Regions from separate parts of the Bradyrhizobium sp. ISRA442 genome, predicted to be linked through region 3. Evidence: predicted binding sites of a transcription regulator. Region 3 holds the regulator's gene; each other region holds the start of a gene.
The links. Region 3 encodes PhoB, which activates phosphate uptake and scavenging genes when phosphate is short. Its sites were predicted from a motif close to TGTCATNNANCTGTCAT; they were not measured.
Positions count from the first base shown of each region.

Region 1: the regulator PhoB is predicted to act here: its motif matches at 2,595-2,611, upstream of MTR72_RS10260 (DUF47 domain-containing protein).
Region 2: the regulator PhoB is predicted to act here: its motif matches at 2,561-2,577, upstream of MTR72_RS12440 (DUF2794 domain-containing protein).

Region 1 is NZ_JALGCN010000004.1:150,675-155,330, reverse strand. Features, by position in the region: gene MTR72_RS10275 (peptide chain release factor 3) at 1-425, opposite strand, end outside; gene sugE (quaternary ammonium compound efflux SMR transporter SugE) at 583-897, shown strand; gene MTR72_RS10265 (inorganic phosphate transporter) at 890-1,894, opposite strand; gene MTR72_RS10260 (DUF47 domain-containing protein) at 1,909-2,553, opposite strand; gene MTR72_RS10255 (branched-chain amino acid ABC transporter permease) at 2,709-3,677, opposite strand; gene MTR72_RS10250 (branched-chain amino acid ABC transporter permease) at 3,679-4,542, opposite strand; gene MTR72_RS10245 (ABC transporter substrate-binding protein) at 4,615-4,656, opposite strand, start outside.
Region 2 is NZ_JALGCN010000005.1:47,609-52,264, reverse strand. Features, by position in the region: gene acnA (aconitate hydratase AcnA) at 1-1,073, shown strand, start outside; gene MTR72_RS12445 (DUF1223 domain-containing protein) at 1,294-2,070, shown strand; gene MTR72_RS12440 (DUF2794 domain-containing protein) at 2,640-3,011, shown strand; gene MTR72_RS12435 (GNAT family N-acetyltransferase) at 3,083-3,613, opposite strand; gene MTR72_RS12430 (Bax inhibitor-1/YccA family protein) at 3,872-4,656, opposite strand, start outside.
Region 3 is NZ_JALGCN010000030.1:45,365-50,020, reverse strand. Features, by position in the region: gene pstA (phosphate ABC transporter permease PstA) at 1-733, shown strand, start outside; gene pstB (phosphate ABC transporter ATP-binding protein PstB) at 730-1,548, shown strand; gene phoU (phosphate signaling complex protein PhoU) at 1,560-2,276, shown strand; gene phoB (phosphate regulon transcriptional regulator PhoB) at 2,291-2,998, shown strand; gene MTR72_RS36345 (GcrA family cell cycle regulator) at 3,225-3,737, opposite strand; gene MTR72_RS36340 (aspartate aminotransferase family protein) at 4,192-4,656, shown strand, end outside.

The DNA.
Region 1 (4,656 bases), on a different contig from region 3:
AGGCGGCAGACCTCGAACAGCTTTCGCGTGCGCGCCTCGATGCCCTTCGCAGCGTCGATCACCATCACGGCGGAGTCGACTGCCGTCAGCGTGCGATAAGTGTCTTCCGAAAAGTCCTCGTGGCCCGGCGTGTCCAGGAGGTTGAACACGAGCCCCTCGAACTCGAAGGTCATCACCGATGTCACGACCGAGATGCCGCGCTCGCGCTCGATCTTCATCCAGTCCGAACGCGTGTTGCGGCGCTCGCCCTTGGCCTTGACCTGGCCGGCGAGATTGATGGCGCCACCGAAGAGCAGGAGCTTTTCGGTCAGCGTGGTCTTGCCCGCGTCCGGGTGGGAGATGATCGCAAAGGTGCGCCGCCGCGCCACTTCAGCGGCAAGCGGGGAACGGGCCGGCGATTCGGCTGTAATGGCGATGTCGGACATGGCGGGAGCGTTTGGCAGGGAAAATGGGCCTGATCAAGCTTCATTTGGTGATTGCGGAGCCCTCTCGCCAGCCCCATATCGGCCTTGGGAAGGACGACCTTCCCCTCTTCAGCAACGTCAGCCGCGGGGACGACCCTGCCTTGAATGGAGGGTCGTGATGGCCTGGACCATATTGTTCGTCGCGGGTTTGCTGGAGGTCGCCTGGGCGATCGGACTGAAATACACCGAGGGTTTCACCAAGCTCGTTCCGTCGGTCCTCACGCTCGCCGCGATGGCGGGAAGCATCATCTTGCTCGGGCTCGCGCTCAAATCGCTTCCGATTGGAACCGCCTATGCGGTCTGGACCGGCATCGGCGCGGTCGGCACCGCGGCGCTGGGGATCATCCTGTTCGGCGAACCGGCCGCCGCATTTCGCGTCGCCAGCATCGGGCTGATCGTCGCCGGCATCGTGGGGCTGAAGCTCGTTACTTGAAGATCTGGACCGCCCACCAGCTCAGCGCCGCCACGATCGCTGACGCTGGGATCGTGATCACCCAGGCGTAGACGATCGAGCTTGCGACGTTCCAGCGCACCGCCGAGACACGGCGCGCGGCGCCGACGCCGACGATCGCGCCGGTGATGGTGTGGGTGGTCGAAACGGGAACGCCGAGGAACGTCGCCATGAACAACGTCGCGGCACCGCCGGTCTCGGCGCAAAAACCCTGCATCGGCGTCAGCTTCGTGATGCGCAGGCCCATGGTGCGGACGATGCGCCAGCCGCCCATCAGCGTGCCCAGCGCCATCGCCGCCTGACACGACAGCACCACCCAGAACGGCACGGAGAATTCGCTGCCCAGATGCCCCTGCGAATAGAGCAGCACGGCGATGATGCCCATGGTCTTCTGGGCATCATTGCCGCCATGGCCGAGCGAATAGAGCGAGGCCGAGGCGAATTGCAGGATGCGGAAGGCGCGGTCGACCGCGAACGGCGTCGAGCGCACCGAGGCCCACGACACGATCGCAACCAGCATCATCGCGAGCAGGAAGCCGACCAAGGGCGACAGCACGATTGCCAGCACGGTCTTGGACAATCCGCTCCACACCGCCGCCGAGATTCCTGCCTTGGCCATGCCGCCGCCGACGAGACCGCCGATTAGCGCATGCGACGACGAGGACGGGATTCCGAGCGCCCAGGTGACGAGGTTCCAGACGATGGCGCCGACGAGGGCGGCGAAGATCACCTGGGCATCGACGATCGAGGGTTCGATGATGCCGGTGCCAATCGTCTGAGCCACGTGTAGGCCGAACACCATGAAAGCCACGAAATTGAAGAAGGCGGCCCAGAACACGGCGAATTGCGGCCGCAACACGCGGGTCGAGACGATGGTCGCGATCGAATTGGCGGCGTCGTGCAGACCGTTCAGAAAGTCGAACAGCAGCGCGACGGCGATCAGTGCGACCAGGACGGGAAGACCCAACGCGACATCCACGGCGCGGCCCTGCCCTAGACCTGCTCGATGACGATACTGTTGATCTCGTTCGCCACGTCATCGAAGCGGTCGGCGACCTTTTCGAGGTGGTCGTAGATCTCCGCGCCGACGATGAAGTCCATCGCGTTGCCGTCCCGGTGCTTGAGGAACAATTCCTTCAGCCCGATGTCGTGGAGATCGTCGACCCGACCCTCCAGCTTGGTCAGCTCTTCGGTGATGGCGGTCAGCATGGCGACGTTCGGGCCGATCGACTGCAGCAGCGGCAGCGCGCGGCCGACCAGATTGGCGCATTCGATCAGAAGCGCACCGATCTCGCGCATAGGCGGCTCGAAAGCGCGGACCTCGAACAGCATCACGGCCTTGGCCGTCTGCTGCATCTGGTCGATGGCGTCGTCCATGGACGTGATGAGGTTCTTGATGTCACCGCGGTCGAACGGCGTGATGAAGGTGCGGCGCACCGCCGTCAGCACCTCACGGGTGACGTTGTCGGCATCGTTCTCAAACTGACTGACGCGCTGGCAATAGACCGGGGTCTCCTCGCCGCCGTTCAGCATCCCCTGAAGCGCGACGGCGCCCTGGATCACGGTCTGGGCATGACGGTCAAACAGGTCGAAGAACCGTTCTTCCTTGGGGAGGAAATTGCGAAACCATCGCATCATGGGAATTGCTGCCGCTTGGAAAATGGCCGGCCCGAATGGGCCGTCATGAAACTGTCATAGACCATTTTCGATCCGCGCGCGTGCCATCGCACGCCCGCGGAGGGGCATCATCCACCGCTTTCGCAAGACCTACAAATCGCAGTTGTATCAATAACTTAGAGCGATCTGCGGAGATAATGGGCGATTTCACCGATGGCGCCGCGACGGAAGGTGAGCACGCAGATTACGAAGATCGCGCCCTGGATCACCGTCACCCACTGGCCAAAGCTCGCCAGATATTGCTGCATGGCGATGATCACGAAGGCGCCGACCACCGGGCCAAAGATCGTTCCGAGGCCGCCGACCAGCGTCATCAGCACGACTTCGCCGGACATCGACCAGTGCACGTCGGTGAGCGAGGCATTCTGCGCCACGAACACTTTCAGCGATCCGGCAAAGCCGGCCAGCGTACCCGACAGCACGAAGGCCAGGAATTTGTACTGGTCGGTGCGATAGCCCAGCGAAATCGCGCGTTGCTCGTTCTCGCGGATCGACTTCAGCACCTCGCCGAATGGCGAATTGATGATGCGAAATATCAGCAGGAAGCCGGCGAGGAAGCCAATCAGCACGACATAGTAGAGCACGGTCGGCTTGGACAGATCGAAGAGGCCGAACATGTGGCCTTGCGGAATGCCCTGAATACCGTCCTCACCATGGGTAAACGGTGCCTGGAGGTAGATGAAGTACAGGAGCTGCGACAGCGCCAGCGTGATCATCGAGAAATAGATGCCCTGGCGGCGGATCGAGACGTAGCCAGTCACGATCGAAAGCAGGAAGGCCGCGGCGACGCCGACGAGGATACCGAGCTCTGGCGGCAGCCCCCACACCTTCAGTGCATGCGCGCTGCAATAGCCGGCGGTACCGAGGAACATCGCGTGGCCGAACGACAAGAGGCCACCATAGCCGATCAGCAGGTTGAAGGCACAGGCGAGCAGCGCAAAGCACAGCGCCTGCATCACGAAGAACGGATAGATACCGCTGAACGGCACGGCGGCCAGCAGCAGCGCCATCACCACGAACACGATCATCTCGTCGCGCATCGCGTGCGGGGTCGTCGGCAGCGTATCGTCTGTCAAGGCTGTCATATCAGGCCGCCCTTCCCGTCAGTCCCGTCGGCTTCACCAGCAGCACCAGCACCATCAGCACGAAGACGACGGTGTTGGAGGCCTCGGGGTAAAAATACTTGGTCAGGCCCTCGATCACGCCGAGCGCAAAACCGGTGATGATCGATCCCATGATCGATCCCATGCCGCCGATCACGACCACCGCGAACACGACGATGATGAGGTCGGCGCCCATCAGCGGCCGCACCTGGTTGATCGGCGCGGACAAGACGCCGGCCAGCGCAGCAAGGCCGACGCCCAGGCCATAAGTGAGCGTGATCATACGCGGCACGTTGATGCCGAAGGCGCGCACCAGCGTCGGATTCTCGGTTGCGGCACGCAGGTAAGCGCCAAGCCGCGTCTTCTCGATCAGGAACCAGGTGGCCAGGCACACGACCAGAGAGAAGATAACGACCCAGCCGCGATAGACGGGCAGGAACATGAAGCCGAGATTCATGCCGCCCTTGAGCTGGTCCGGAATCGCGTAGGGCAGACCAGACGAACCAAAGTAGTTCTGGAACACGCCCTGCACGATTAGCGCGATGCCGAAGGTCAGAAGCAATCCGTAGAGATGGTCGAGACCCGTCAGCCATTGCAGCATGGTCCGTTCCAGGATCATGCCGAAGATGCCGACGATGATCGGCGCGATGAGCAGCGCCCACCAATAGTTGATGCCACCAAGGTCCAACAGGAAATAGGCGACGAACGCGCCCATCATATAGAGCGCGCCATGAGCGAAATTGATGATGTTGAGCATGCCGAAGATCACGGCAAGCCCGAGACTGAGCAGCGCGTAGAACGAGCCGTTGATCAGTCCCACCAGTAGCTGTGCATAGAGAGCCTGCATCGATCCCGCACCCAGTCCCTTCGGCGTTCCCTGGAGTTGCCCGCAGGCCGATAAGGCCTGCGGGCTGTTAGCTTACTTCTTCAACAGCGCGCACTTGCTTTCCGACAGCGGCGT
Region 2 (4,656 bases), on a different contig from region 3:
CGGACGTGCAGGCGAACTATCTCGCCTCGCCCCCGCTCGTCGTCGCCCATGCGCTCGCGGGCAGCGTGACCAAGAACCTCGCCACCGAGCCGCTCGGCGAGGGCAAGGACGGCAAGCCGGTCTACCTCAAGGACATCTGGCCGACGACGAAGGAGATCAACGCCTTCATGAAGAAGTTCGTGACCGCGTCGATCTTCAAGAAGAAATATGCGGACGTGTTCAAAGGCGACACCAACTGGCGCAAGATCAAGACGGTCGAGAGCGAGACCTATCGCTGGAATATGAGTTCGACCTACGTGCAAAACCCGCCCTACTTCGAAGGCATGAAGAAGGAGCCGGATCCGGTCACCGATATCGTCGAGGCGCGCATCCTCGCGATGTTCGGCGACAAGATCACCACCGACCACATCTCGCCGGCCGGCTCGATCAAGCTCACCTCGCCCGCTGGCAAGTATCTCAGCGAGCACCAGGTGCGTCCGGCCGACTTCAACCAGTACGGCACGCGCCGCGGCAACCATGAAGTGATGATGCGCGGCACCTTCGCCAACATCCGCATCAAGAACTTCATGCTCAAGGGCGCCGACGGCAACATTCCGGAAGGCGGTCTCACCAAGCACTGGCCCGACGGCGAGCAGATGTCGATCTACGACGCCGCGATGAAGTACCAGCAGGAGAGCGTTCCGCTGGTCGTGTTCGCCGGTGCCGAATACGGCAACGGCTCCTCGCGCGACTGGGCCGCGAAGGGCACGCGCCTGCTCGGCGTGCGCGCCGTGATCTGCCAGAGCTTCGAGCGCATCCACCGCTCCAACCTGGTGGGCATGGGCGTGCTGCCGCTGACCTTCGAGGAAGGTACCTCCTGGCAGTCACTCGGTCTGAAGGGCGACGAGAAGGTCACGCTGCGCGGCCTCGTCGGCGACCTCAAGCCGCGCCAGAAGCTGACCGCGGAAATCGTCTCCGGCGACGGCTCGCTCCAGCGCGTCTCGCTGCTCTGTCGGATCGATACGCTGGACGAGCTGGACTACTATCGCAACGGCGGCATCCTGCACTATGTGCTGCGCAAACTCGCGGCGTAAACGCGGATTTGTGAACGGTGGCTCACTGCGAAGTGAGTAGAAGGTTAAACGAAGGCGGCCTATCAAAAGGCCGCCTTCGCGCGTTGCGGCACGCTTCAGATGGGCCCGCCCGGCGGAAATTTCCGCCTTGGTCGGATGAATGTGCCGCGCCCCGTAAGACTACGGTGACCATCAAGCGATATGATCTTTCCCCCACGAGCTAGGATGTGCGACGTTCGACATGACTGACATGATGGCGAGTAATCTGATTTCGCGCTGGTCCGGTGCATTCTGGTCGGGAGCGCTCAGCGTCTGTGCCATCATCGCCATCGTTCGTCCCGCCCACGCCGATCCCCGCGCCGTGGTCGAGCTCTTCACCTCGCAGGGCTGCTCCTCCTGTCCACCCGCCGACAAGATCATTGGCGAGCTGTCCAAGGATCCCTCGATCATCGCGCTCAGCATGCCGATCGACTATTGGGATTATCTCGGCTGGAAGGACACGCTGGCGGACTCGCGCTTCTCTGCGCGGCAACGCGCTTATTCGCGCATGCGCGGCGACCGCGAGGTCTATACGCCGCAAGTCGTGGTCAATGGCTCAACGCATGTCATCGGCAGCGATCGCGCCGGCATCGAAAGCGCGATCGGCAACACCATCAAGAATGAATCGGTGATGAGCGTGCCGGTGACGATGTCGCTCGCCGGCAAGCAGATCAGCGTGTCGGTGGCCGCGAGCCGGGAGCCGGCGGTCTCGCACGGCGAGGTCTGGATCTGCTCGATCGCGAAATCGGTGCCGATCTCGATCGGCCGCGGCGAAAACCGGGGACAGCAGATCACCTATCACAACGTCGTACGCAACGTGCTCAAGGTCGGCGATTGGAACGGCCGTCCGGAAAGCTGGACGGTGCCACTGGAGAATCTAACGCGCGAGGGCGTCGACGGCGCGGTGGTGTACGTCCAGGACGGCAGCCGCGAGAAGCCCGGCCCGATGCTGGGCGCGGCGTACACGTCGCTGCACTGAAGCTGCGCTCGAATTCCCCTCGCACCAGATCGATCTAACCGCTCATGGTGAGGAGCGCGCTCTGGCGCGTCTCGAACCATGCAGGCCCGGCTGCTGCATCTCGTCGAGACGCCTGCTACGCAGGCTCCTCAGGATGAGGTCAGAGTACGAAGGATGAGGGGAGAAGCATCAGGTCGGAAGATACACCCGACCTAAACAAAAAAGGACCAACTCGCGTTGGCCCTCCTTGTCGCGCGTACAGACCCGATCCTGACGACCCCGGGGGGCTGGGGGCTGAGGAATCCGGAACCGAAAGGACCGGGCCAACGCACATCAACCTTTTCGCAGTGCAGGGCGGCAGTCGCTAGGCGGAAAAGAGGCGAGACTATGATTTCCTGCTAACGATCCCGTGACGGTTTGCCGCTGAAAAGTTCCACCGCTGCGTGTGCTGATTCGCTCACGATCTGACGGGTTTGGCCGTCTGCCCCTTGCGGTGAGGGGCGGTTGGCGCAATCATGCAATTGTCATGATCCGCGGGGTCCTGCGATGGTTTCGCGGAGGCGGGCATGCTGTGCGACAGGAGGCGCTCCATGAGTCTGATGTCGGAGGATGTCGATCCGAGCGAGCAGCGCGCAGTGGCGCGTGTCGCCGCTGCGAACTCCCAGGGGAGCCGGGTGACGTTCAACCGGCTTGAACTGCATCGCATCCTCAATCTCTACGGCCGCATGGTCGCCGACGGCGAGTGGCGCGACTATGCCATCGACTTTCTCAAAGACCGCGCTGTGTTCTCGGTCTACCGCCGCGCCTCCGAAGTGCCGATCTATCGCATCGAGAAAGATCCGCGGCTAGCGCGCAAGCAGGGCATGTACAGCGTGATCTCGGCGACAGGCCTGATCCTGCGCCGTGGCCACGAACTCGAGCGCGTGCTGCTGGTGATCGATCGCAAGCTGGCGGTGGTCTGACAATCTCGCCTCGTCATGCCGGGCTCGCGACTTCGTCGGGCCCCGGAATGACGCGGCGTTGGATGTTCGTCTTACTTCCCCGGGACCGTGCTTGCGCCCTCGCCGAGGTCGCGCTGCATCATCACGGTGTCCAGCCAGCGGCCGAATTTCAGCCCGACGTTCGGATGCGTGCCGATCATCTTGAAGCCGCATCTGGTGTGGACGCCGATCGAGCCGGCATTGGCGGAATCGCCGATGACGGCGATCATCTGGCGGAAGCCACGCGCCTCGCATTCGGTGATCAGCCGCTCCAGCAGCAGCAGGCCGATGCCGCGGCGGTGGAAGGACGGATCGAGATAGATCGAGTTCTCGACCGTGAAGCGGTAAGCCGGCCGCGGCCGGTAGGCGCCGGCATAGGCATAGCCCGCCACGCGCCCGTCGAGCATGGCGACGAAGTACGGATAGCCCCCGTCGGTCAGCGCGCGATAGCGCCGCGTCATCTCGGCAAGGTCGGGCGGTTCCAGCTCGAACGTCGCGGTGCCCTCGCGGACGGCCTGCTGGTAGATGGCGGTGATGGCGGGAAGGTCGGCCTCGGTCGTAGGCCTGATCTCAGGTGCGGACATGCGGAGAGATTAGAGCCACCCTGCAGCCGCTGGAAGGGGGCAGCGGCCTCTCCCGGCGTCATTGCGAGCGCAGCGGAGCAATCCAGAAATGCATCCGCGGCATGACTCCGGATTGCGTCGTCGCGGAGCCTGTCATCCGGCCCGCCGAAGGCGGGACTGGGTGGCTCCTCACAATGACGGCGCTTGTGGGGAGAGCCGGGCCAAACAAAAACCCCGGCCTTGCGGCCGGGGTTGGTGTCGTTCGCTCGGGCCTGTCGCTCAGTCGCGCTGGCCGAGGAGCTGCAGCAGCAGCGTGAACAGGTTGATGAAGTTCAAGTATAGCGACAGCGCACCGGTGATCGCCGCACGCTCTGCGATGTCACCGCCGGCCGACGCATAGCCGTAGATGTAGTCGTTCTTCAGCCGCTGCGTATCCCAGGCGGTCAGGCCCGCGAACACCAGCACGCCCACCACGGATACGATGAACTGCAGCGCCGAGCTGGCGAGGAACAGGTTCACCAGGCTCGCGATGATGATGCCGATCAGGCCCATGAACAGGAACGAGCCCATTCCGCTCATGTCACGCTTGGTGGTGTAGCCATAGAGGCTCAGCGCGCCGAAGGTGGCCGCGGTGATGAAGAACACCCGCACGATCGAGGTGTGCGTGAACACCAGGAAGATCGAGGACAGCGAGATGCCCATCAGCGCCGAGAACACCCAGAACAGGATCTGGGCGGTCGATGGAGCAAGACGGTTGATGCCGGCCGAAATCACGAACACCATGGCAAGGGGCGCCAGCATGAACAGCCATTTCAGCGGGCTCACGAACATCGCATAGCCGAACGGCGTCAGGAACAGCTTACCGACACGGACGGCTTCCGGGGTCGGAACGTCCGTCACGGCGGCCATGTAGACACCGAGCGCAGCCAGGCCGGTGATGGCCAGGCCAATGCTCATGTAGTTGTAGATGCGCAGCATGTAGGCGCGCAGACCGGCGTCGACCGTCGCGGCGTCAACACGCCCGGCGGCCCTGCCGAAAGGAGAAGCGTAGTTACGGTCTAGGT
Region 3 (4,656 bases):
CTACAACGGCCTGACGGGATTGAACCTCCAGATCTTCACCGAAAGCACGCCGCCGCCCGGCTCGAACGAAGGCGGCCTGCTCAATGCCATCGTCGGCTCGCTGATCATGACCGTGCTCGGCGTCGGCATCGGTGCGCCGCTCGGCCTGTTCGCCGGCACCTATCTCGCCGAGTACGGCCGCAATGACAAGCTGACCTCGGTCATCCGTTTCATCAACGACATCCTGCTCAGCGCACCCTCGATCATCATCGGCCTGTTCATCTACGGCGCGGTGGTGGTGCCGATGCGCGGCTTCTCGGCGATCGCCGGCAGCCTCGCGCTCGCCGTGATCGTGATCCCGGTGGTGCTACGCACGACCGAGGACATGCTGCTCCTGGTGCCGAACGCGCTGCGTGAGGCGGCCTCGGCACTGGGCCTGCCGCGTTCATTGGTGATCAAGCGGATCGCCTATCGCGCGGCGCGCTCCGGCCTCATCACCGGCGTGCTGCTCGCGACCGCCCGCGTCGCCGGCGAGACTGCGCCGCTGCTGTTCACTGCGCTGTCGAACCAGTTCTTCAGCCTGAGCCTGAACAAGACGATAGCGAACCTGCCGGTCACCATCAACAACTTCGTGCAGAGCCCGTACGCCTACTGGAAGCAACTCGCCTGGAGCGGCGCGCTGCTGATCACGCTCACCGTGCTTGCCCTGAACATTGGCGCGCGCATCCTTGGCGCCGAGAGGACCGCAAAATGACCGACCTGTCCGTATCCGTGAGTTCCAACGGTCACCTGGCGTCGCAACCGCTGCCGGAGGCCCCGGCCAAGGTGACGGTTCGCAACCTCAACTTCTATTACGGCGAACACCACGCGCTGAAGAACATCAACCTGACGCTCGGCACCAACCGCGTCACGGCGTTCATCGGTCCGTCGGGCTGCGGCAAGTCGACCCTGCTGCGCATCTTCAATCGGATGTATGATCTCTATCCGGGCCAGCGTGTGACCGGTCAGCTCATGCTCGACCAGACCAACATTCTCGACCCCAAGCTCGATCTCAACCTGCTGCGGGCCCGCGTCGGCATGGTGTTCCAGAAGCCGACGCCGTTCCCGATGACGATCTACGAGAACATCGCCTTCGGCATCCGCCTCTATGAGAAGATCTCGAAGTCGGAGATGGACGACCGCGTCGAGAAGGCGCTGCGCGGCGGCGCGCTCTGGAACGAGGTCAAGGACAAGCTCAACGCCTCGGGCCTCTCGCTCTCCGGCGGCCAGCAGCAGCGCCTCTGCATCGCGCGCACCGTCGCGGTGCGCCCCGAAGTGATCCTGTTCGACGAGCCCTGCTCGGCGCTCGACCCGATCTCGACCGCCAAGGTCGAGGAGCTGATCCAGGAGCTGTCCGAGAACTACACGATCGCGATCGTCACCCATAACATGCAGCAAGCGGCGCGCGTTTCCGACAAGACCGCCTTCATGTATCTCGGCGAGCTGATCGAGTTCGACGACACCAGCAAGATCTTCACGTCGCCGAGCGATCGGCGTACGCAGGATTACATCACCGGCCGGTTCGGCTGAGGAGACAGGATATGGGTTCCGAACACACCGCAAAGGCCTTCGACACCGACCTTCAGGAGCTCACTCGACTGGTCGCAGAGATGGGCGGGATTGCCGAGCGCATGATCGTCGATTCCGTCGATGCGCTGATCCGCCGCGACGTCGCGCTCGGCCAGCGCGTCGTCGCCACCGACGTCGAGCTCGACGCGCTGCAGAAGCGTATCGAGGAGCGTGCCGTGCTCACCATCGCCCGCCGTCAGCCGATGGCGATCGACCTGCGCGAGATCGTTGGTGCGATGCGCGTGGCGACCGACCTCGAGCGCATCGGCGACCTTGCCAAGAACATGGGCAAGCGCGTCGCCGCGCTGGAGACGGACTTCCATCCGCTAAAGCTGTTCCGCGGCCTGGAACACATGACCGACCTGGTGCAGCAGCAGGTCAAGTCGGTGCTTGACGCCTATGCCGCGCATGACCTGCCGGCGGCGATGGCGGTGTGGAAGGGCGACGAGGAAGTCGACGCCATCTGCACCTCGCTGTTCCGCGAGCTCCTCACTTATATGATGGAGGATCCGCGCAACATCTCGTTCTGCATCCATCTGATGTTCTGCGCCAAGAACATCGAGCGGATCGGCGACCATGCCACCAACATCGCCGAGACCGTGTTTTACATGATCGAAGGTCAGGCCATCGCCGACAAGCGGCCGAAGGGCGACATGACGACCTTCGCCACGACGGTCCCGAATACGTAAGGAGCGACGACCCCATGGGCGCACGCATTATGGTGGTTGAGGACGAGGAGGCTCTGACCGAGCTCCTCCGCTACAACCTCGAAGGCGACGGCTATGACGTCGAGACGGTGATGCGCGGCGACGACGCCGATACCCGTCTCAAGGAACATATCCCCGACCTGATCGTGCTCGACTGGATGCTGCCGGGCCTGTCCGGCATCGAGCTGTGCCGGCGCTTGCGCACCAGGCCCGACACCAAGCAGCTTCCGATCATCATGCTCACCGCGCGCGGCGAGGAGAGTGAGCGGGTGCGGGGTCTTGCGACCGGTGCCGACGACTATATCGTCAAGCCGTTCTCGGTGCCCGAGCTCTTGGCGCGCGTAAAGGGCCTGCTCCGGCGCGCAAGCCCCGAGCGGCTCGCCACCGTGCTCGCCTATGGCGACATCGAGCTCGATCGTGAAAAGCGCCGCGTGGCGCGCTCGGGCCGGCCGATCGATCTCGGTCCGACCGAATATCGCCTGTTGGAGTTTTTCCTCGAGCATCCGGGTCGCGTGTTCTCGCGCGAGCAGCTTCTCGACAGCGTCTGGGGCCGCGACATCTACATCGACGAACGCACCGTCGACGTGCACATCGGCCGCCTGCGCAAGCTGCTCAATCTCGGCCGCGAGCAGGATCCGATCCGCACCGTGCGCGGCGCCGGCTATGCGCTGGATGACCGTTTCGCGAAGGCGGAGCAGACGTAAAGTCTGGGGCGGGATGGCTGGTTGTTGCCACACTTTCAGTCGTCGTCCCGGCGAAGGCCGAGACGCATAACCCCAGGGCGCAGTTGTCGCGCGACGATGATAACTCCGAGTCCCCGTAACCACATCGGCCGGTGGTTATGGATCCCGGCGTTCGCCGGGACGACACCGAGCTAGTTGAAGTGCCGTCGTGTAACGACGGCACCTAGTTCACCGACTAAACGCTAACTCAGCGCGTGCCCGGCTTCGCCGGAGCGCGGCGGCGATCCGCCGCCGGCTGATAGGCGACGCGCGAGTGCTGGGCGCAATAGGGCAGGCCGGTGAGCGCCTTGCCGCCGCAGAAGAAGAAATCCGGGCTCGAGGGATCGCCGACCGGCCAATGGCAGGTCGCCTCGTTCAGCTCGAGCAGCGACAGCCGCTGGCTCATCGGCACGACGTTGTCATAGGTGACCGGATCGGGCTCAACCTCGACCTCGAAGACCTGCGCCAGCGCGGTGTTGCCGCGCGAGATCGGACGAGCCACCCGCATCATGTGCTGCGCGGGGCGCGCCTTACGCGGCCGCGGCGCCGCCGACGAGGGGCTCTTGGCGCGGCCGGACAGGCCGAGCCTGTGCACCTTGCCGATCACGGCATTGCGGGTCACATTGCCGAGCTCGGCTGCGATCTGGCTGGCCGAAAGTCCAGCCTCCCAGAGCTTTTTCAACTGCTCGACGCGATCGTCGGACCATGTCAAAACCGTCATTGCACCCTTTCCCTCGCCGCGCGCCAGCCACCCTGGCCCTCGCGGCGAATGCCTAAGCCTCGAAAAACCCGTGCCGCCAGAATCCTTTAAGGCTCGCCGGGCGCGACTAGAGCGCCCGAACGTTTACGCCGGTACATGAGAACTTAGAGGATCAGAACCGCTGCACGAGATGTCGTATCTGACAGCCCAAACGCTACAATATGGCGTGACTCACGCGCAAGAGTCCGCCGACTCGCTTCCACATGTTCCGTAACGAAAACCCCGCAAAGTAGGCACCGCAAGACTACGGATTCTGCGTTTCCCGAGGCTTGCCGGCGGCATTGACAGGCGTTCTACCAAGCATAAGATAGTTCTACGTGCCGCCCTGAAAAGGCGGCACGTTTCGTTTTCCGGGACGGTCAATGGTGCGCTGCGCAATGCGCGTTGAGGCCGTCCTCAACACCAAGTGACAGTCATGACCAAGAGCGCCGCGCCGCATCTGCTTCCTGTTTTCGCCAGAGCCGACATCGGTTTCGAGCGTGGCGAAGGCTGCTGGCTGATCGCCACGAATGGCGAGCGCTATCTCGACTTCACCTCCGGCGTCGCGGTCAACGCGCTCGGCCATGCCCATCCCGCACTGGTCAAGGCGTTGCAGGAGCAGGCGACGAAGCTCTGGCACATGTCGAACCTGTTCCAGAGCCCGGATGGCGAGCGTCTTGCGGCGCGCCTCTGTAACGAGAGCTTTGCGGACTTCGTGTTCTTCTGCAATTCCGGCGCGGAAGCGCTGGAATGCGTCATCAAGGTCGTGCGCCGCTATCACGCGTCGAAAGGTCATCCCGAGCGCTATCGCATGATCACCTTCGAGGGTGCCTTCCACGGCCGCACGCTCGCGACGCTGGCTGCAACCGGCTCGGCCAAATATCTCGAAGGTTTCGGGCCG